2 regions of the Pseudoalteromonas sp. PAST1 genome follow, and region 1 is predicted to be linked to the other one. Evidence: predicted binding sites of a transcription regulator. Region 1 holds the regulator's gene; the other holds the start of a gene.
What was found. The regulator sigma-54, encoded in region 1, starts transcription at its own class of promoters, with help from an activator protein. The targets are predictions, from matches to a motif close to GTTGGCACGNNNNTNGNNT.
Positions count from the first base shown of each region.

Region 2: L1272_RS05710 (LruC domain-containing protein) is a predicted target of sigma-54. The motif match lies at 1,430-1,448, and genes of this name have one in related genera.

Region 1 is NZ_JAKGBH010000022.1:14,363-17,797, reverse strand. Features, by position in the region: gene rapZ (RNase adapter RapZ) at 1-323, opposite strand, end outside; gene ptsN (PTS IIA-like nitrogen regulatory protein PtsN) at 324-776, opposite strand; gene hpf (ribosome hibernation promoting factor) at 780-1,067, opposite strand; gene L1272_RS12210 (RNA polymerase factor sigma-54) at 1,094-2,590, opposite strand; gene lptB (LPS export ABC transporter ATP-binding protein) at 2,697-3,422, opposite strand; gene lptA (lipopolysaccharide transport periplasmic protein LptA) at 3,419-3,435, opposite strand, start outside.
Region 2 is NZ_JAKGBH010000008.1:64,174-67,608, reverse strand. Features, by position in the region: gene L1272_RS05710 (LruC domain-containing protein) at 1-1,396, opposite strand, end outside; gene L1272_RS05705 (ATP-binding protein) at 1,622-3,435, shown strand, end outside.

The DNA of each region.
Region 1 (3,435 bases):
TCAATCGATAATGGATGCAAACGGCGAGTTTCAGAAAAACGCTTAATTAGGGTTTGATCATCACTATCTAGGTAGAATAGTGTTGGGTTTGCAAAACCTGGCAGGTACTCAAGAATATCATTAAACTCTTGCTGCTCTTTCGGTAAGTTACGTACGTCGATACTGACGGCAATTTTGTCATAATTATCAGAAACACTTCGCACGAGCGAAGGCAGTAGGTTGACAGGAATATTATCAACACAGTAGTAGCCTAAGTCTTCAAGAACTCGTAAAGCGACCGATTTCCCCGAGCCTGAGCGACCGCTGATAATTATTAATTCCATTTATGCCTCTGATGCAATTACTTGAAATAGTTGCTGATCGCTTGTAGCACTTCGCAACTGTTTACAAAAATCTTTATCTTTAAGTCTATCAGCAATTGTTGACAAGGTCTTCAAGTGCAACTGGCAATCGCCCTCTGGTACGATGAGTGCCACAAAAATATCAACGGGACGATTGTCTATCGCATCAAAATTGATGGGAGATTCACTGACAATAATAAATGCATGAGGTTCATCAGCACCACTCATTCGACCGTGGGGAATAGCTATTCCTCGGCCGATACCTGTACTACCTAACTTTTCCCTGTTCAGAAAAGCATCTAGGATATCTTGTTGAGATAAATGAGGAAACTGCTGGTGAGCTAACTCGCTAATATACTCAAGAATTCTTTTTTTGCTATTAAAAAGGACCGCAGCTTTGCTGCAGTCCTGATTAGTAAGTGAACTAAGTTTCATAATTTAATGTCGAGCTAATTTCTCTTTATGCTTAATGACTTGGCGATCAAGTTTATCGATCAATGAGTCAATTGCTGCGTACATATCTTGATGTTCTGTAGAAGCGAACAACTCGCCTCCGTTTACATGTAAAGTTGCTTCTGCTTTTTGGCTTAATTTTTCTACATCTAAAATGACATGAACATTATTAATATGATCAAAATGCCTTTCTAGTTTTGCGAACTTAGTGTTTACATAGTCTCTTAATGAATCAGTGACTTCTACGTGACGACCAGTTAAATTTAGTTGCATAAGCATTTTCCTTCTATGTAAAACGTCTAAATCAGACTTTTACGCTGATTAGACGGAGGTATTGCTAGAGACTCACGATATTTTGCAATTGTACGTCTAGCTACTTTAATTCCTTGCTCAGCCAATATATCTGCAATTTTGCTATCACTCAATGGTTTAACCGAGTTTTCTGCAGCAACTAACTTCTTGATTAAAGCGCGAATTGCTGTAGAAGAACACTCACCACCATTTTCGGTGCTGACATGGCTTGAGAAGAAATATTTCAACTCAAAAATTCCCCTTGGGGTATGCATATATTTTTGTGTTGTAACCCGAGAAATCGTCGATTCATGCATTTCGACCATTTCAGCGACATCGTTTAGCACCATTGGCTTCATTGCTTCTGGGCCATGTTCAAAGAAAGCTTGCTGTTGTTGCACGATACAGTTGGTCACTTTTAGTAAAGTATCGTTACGGCTTTCTAAGCTCTTAATAAACCACTTTGCTTCTTGTAAGTGAGAACGAATAAATTGGCTGTCGCTACTTGATTTAACAGAGCGAGACATCGCTGCATATTGGCTATTCACTCTAATTTTTGGCATACAATCTGGGTTTAACTCGACTACCCAGCGGCCTTTCACTTTTTTCACTGATACATCGGGTATGACGTACTCAGATTCTTCGCGTACTATGCTATCCGCAGGCTTAGGATTTAAGCTGTGAATGAGCGTCATCACTTCTTTAAGCTCGTTTTCTTTAAGCTTAGTCTTTTTCATTAAAGTGCGATAGTCGCGACTTGCTAATAATTCGATATGCTCAGATAAAACCATTTTAGTTTCAGCTAAATATGGCGTATTGGCATCGAATTGACGAAGTTGTATACACAGGCACTCTTGTAAACTTCGGGCGCCGATACCAACTGGATCGAATAACTGTATTCTTTTTAAGACAGCTTCAACTTCATCGAGTTCGATTTCTTCTTCATCATTATTTTGATTAAAGCTTTCGACAATATCTTCGCAGCTAACCGTTAAAATACCTGAGTCATCGATAGCTTCAACGATGGCAACGGCAATCGCTTCATCGGTAGGACTAAATGGTGTGAGCTGTAGTTGCCACATTAAATATTCTTGCAGTGTTTCTGTTGAAGCACCTTGGTAAATAGACTCGTCTTCAGGCATTGGCCCAGACGATGTTGATGGGGCGGCACTCATGTACTCATCCCACGTAACATCCATAGCTAAGTCATCGCTAACCGTATCCTTACTCAGAGCATCACTGCTTTCTTGCTCGAATTCGCTAGGTGCTTCGTCGGCAGACGCGCTGACTTGTACATCGTCAGACTCCGCTTTTTGCTCATTCTTACCGATGCTTTCTTCGTTGTAATCCGCTTCTTCCACTTCAAGCAGAGGATTACTATCAAGCGCTTCTTGAATTTCTTGCTGGAGATCCAATGTACTGAGCTGCAACAAGCGAATGGCTTGTTGCAGTTGTGGAGTCATTGTAAGTTGCTGGCCCATGCGCAGCTGTAATGATTGCCTCATGTATCCCTAACAATCCTTTTTAAGTTATCGGTAACGGTGAGGACACTGTTATCGATTTATTGTCATTGTATAAGTCTAGCAGATGCTCTAGTCGGTGGCGTAATGGTTACAGCCTGAATTGCTCGCCTAGATAAACATCACGTACAGTTTGGTCAGCTAATACGTGCTCAGGTGTGCCTGATGCAATTAGCTCCCCATGAGAAACAATGTAGGCTTTTTCACAAACATCAAGGGTTTCTCGAACATTATGGTCAGTAATAAGTACACCAATACCACGATTTTTTAGGTGCTCAATAATTTTCTTTATATCTAACACTGAAATAGGATCAACACCAGCAAAAGGCTCATCTAAAAGGATAAATTTAGGATTAGCGGCTAATGCACGTGCAATTTCAACGCGGCGTCGTTCACCACCTGACAGTGCCATACCTTGGCTATCGCGAATATGTTGAATGCTAAATTCATCTAATAAGTTGTTAAGCGTCTCTTCGCGCGTTGTTTTGTTAAGATCTTTGCGGGTCTCTAATATGGCCATCAAGTTTTGGTAAACTGTTAATTTTCGAAAAATAGACGACTCTTGTGGTAGATAACCAATACCTAAGCGCGCACGGCTGTGCATTGGCAAAAGCGTGATATCGTTATCATCGATGCTTATTTTTCCTTTGTCGCTTGGTACGAGGCCTACAATCATATAGAAGGTCGTTGTTTTACCAGCACCATTTGGCCCTAACAAGCCAACAATACTGCCCGCTTCAACTTCAAGACCGACATTTTTAACCACTTGGCGGCCTTTGTAGCTTTTAGCTAAAAGCTCTGCTTTTAATGTGCTCATGGTTGGCCTTTAT
Region 2 (3,435 bases), on a different contig from region 1:
CAGAAAATGGCCATTTATCCTCAAATGCAAGTGTTACCCAGCTATTTTCTCCGGGGTAAACTAAGCTTCCCAATGTTGTTACAGAGTAATCTTCTACCTCCCCACCAATAACACCACCAGTTGCTGTAATTGGATTGGTTTCACTACCATCAGTTACACGAAAGCGAGACCAGGTTGTTCCCATAACGGCATCATCTGGAACATTAACCAAAATGCTATTATCGCCTTGGTTTAACCGATATTTAGACACCGTAATTTCATCCGCATCAAATTGGTAATTCTGATCCCAATCAAACCATGCGTATAGATATGTCTCGTCATTTGCAGAGGTAACAATAATTTGACTGGTATTGCCTGCTACCAAATCAGTGACGAACTTAACGCCGTCATCTGATTGATCATCAGGTGTTAAAAGTAAGTCTGAACGTGTATTAATATTCTCGCCATCTACTGTAGCACCTAAGTAAACCAAATTAGTTTGATCTGCATTTGGGTCAAATAAATGTCTTGCGCCACTGTCTTCGAGTGAGGTTTGATAAGGAGCAGGTGCATCACCAAAATCGATTGAATTATCCGTTACCTTTACCTCAGCAATTGCGCAGCGTGCACCATCATTTTGATTTGATGTAGGCCCTAAAGTAAACACCGCAGCAGTTGGCGTGTAACCGTTTACAGGGCTGATGCTAAGGTCTACTTTGTGTATTTTACCGCTTCGGTTATTACTAAAATAAAACTGTCCTTTTACATCAAAATACCCAGCACCATTCGCTCCGGTATCACCAGCTATATCTAAGTTCGCCACAAATGTGGGTGTCTGATTATTAAGATCTATTTCGTATAAGTCGCCATTTGATTCAACTGCATACAAAAGGTTGCTATTAGGATGAAAAGCAAAATCATAAATAGCTAACCCCCAGCTAGCTGAACCCGCAACTAAATCAGCTTGATATTCATCAGCAGGCTCTGTCAAATCAATACCGTACAATCCGAATTTGGGATGATACAAATAATATACCGCCTGATTAGTTTCACTATTTACATGGATGTCACCCACATAGAAGTTAGTATCAGGCAGACCGTTAACCACGAGTCGTTCTAGTTGATAATCATCACCAATTTTGACAACACTCTTCGGGCTTTGCTTACTAAAGCCATACATATATTGGTCTTTATAGTTAAAACCCACAGCATTTACGCTTTCATTGTTTGTTTCGTCACTAAAGTTTAATGACGGTGCTAATACTGTCGCTTTAGCAGAGACCAAATCAATTCCAAACATTTGTGCAGGTGTACCTTGTATTAGAAATGCTTTACTTGGGCATTCTTCAAACGGAGCTGCGCTTACATAACTAGTGGCAAGCACAGATAAAAGACAGACGGGTATTTTGCTTTTCATAATTACACTCTCCTGTGGTTATGTAATTATTTAAAGCAGCAATTGTTCCAAAATATAACTCATTAAAAAATAAGGTTTTAAATGTTTTTTGCAGATCCTTTTTGCAAGATGCAACCATCTATATCGCAAAATGCAATTCTTTTTAATCACAAAAAACAAATTTACTCAACACAAAAGCATGATGTGCTAGAATTGCTTCAGAAAAAATAATAATAAATGTTAAAAATGAACTTTAAAGCTCTTGTTATTCTACTGTGTACCTTGTCATTTGCATCAATTGCGTCAACTCTACAAGGCCACATTGATGAAGCTAGAACAATAAGCGATTACCAAGAACGCTATAAATATTTAACAAATATAGATAAACGCCTTATTGAATCTGCCAGTTTTGCTGAGCAATTAAGCTTTAATGTTAGATTAATTCACGTTCATATACACCTAGGTCAGTTTCAACAGGCGCAAAATATAGTAGAAGAACTTGAGTCTTCTCCAAAATATAAAAGTGACTCCTCTATTTATAGCGAATTGTATTTAGTCAAAGCTCGATTGGCATATAGTGCAAATAAACTAGAATCTGCAATTCACTTATCTCAACAAAATGTCGCGCTGTTTCAGCGTTTGCAACTCACCGATTACGAAATTGATGCCGTTGCGAGCCTTGTCAGTGCTTATCATAATGCAGGTGAATATCAAGCAGCCTTAAACTTGCTTGAGGTTTATATTCACGACAACAATCGAGAATTATCCTTAAAGCAAAAAGAAATGCTCTACCATGGTTATTCGCGTAATCTTGAACAGTTAGACCGGTTAACCCTTGCCCTAGAATATAAGCTAAAACGCCGTGAAGTTATTCAGCAAATGTCGCCGTCTATTTCATTACAAGCAGGTATAAGTTATTCAATTGCCCAAAGTTATTTAGATTTAGAACAATACGAAAAAGCAAAGAGCGAGTTTATTACAGCCCTTAGTTTTGATAGGCAAACGGGTTCACTATCTGATATCGGACATAGTTTAGTTAAGCTATCCCAATGCGAATATGGACTTAAAAACTACCCTGCAGCACTTGCATACGCACAAGAGGCTAAGCAGGTCTTCGCTAGTTATAACAGTACGCGAAATACTGCCTGGGCAAACCATAATATTGCGATAAATTTGCTCGAAATAGATAAACCTGACCAAGCATTAAGCATTGAAAAACAAGTGCTCATTGAACTCAAGCAAGACGATCACTTATATATAGATGTATTACTTACATTAGCTAAGCTGTACATTGGCTCTACTGAGCACGAACAAGCTAAACATTATGCTGAGCAAGCCTACCAGTTAAGTAAACAAAAAAATAAGCTGCAAAAACAAATCATTGCCCTAGAACATTTGATCACTGTGACAGAAAAACAAGCTGATTATAAACAAGCCCTGTCGTATCAACGTGCTATTACAGAGCTTGAAAAAGGCTTTGCCCGTAACAACTACAACCAGCGTTTAGCTGAGCTACAAAACTCCATTGCAATGCGCGACCGCGATTTAGCAATACAAGATTTAAAACTTCAAGACAATGAAAAAAGCCAAGCTATTGCCGCACAACGTCAAGCTATTTTATACAGCGTCTTATTATTTAGCCTGCTTTTAGCTGCAATGGGCATTGCTTTATTAAGAATAAGACAGAGAAAACAGCTTATTGAACAGCGCCGAAATTATCTGGATAAACAAATCAGTCAACGTAGTAAGTTATTATCACAAGTAGCTCACGAACTAAGTGGTCCATTAACAGGGTTGCGCTTACACCTTGAAACGCTCCAAGCAGGCCTAACCCAATTTAATGAGCTTACTTACGAAAAACTTAACCAAAAAATCACCGACATGGCAACTTTAGTGACTGATTTAAATAAAATTTCACTTTTAGAACAAAGCAGTTTTCAGCTCAACGTAACAACAGTTAATGCGGCTGAGTATTTCCAAAGCTTACACGCAGATATGCTGATCCAGCTTGAAAAATTTGAAGTGACATTTACACAAAATGTTGCTGATGAACTAAGTTT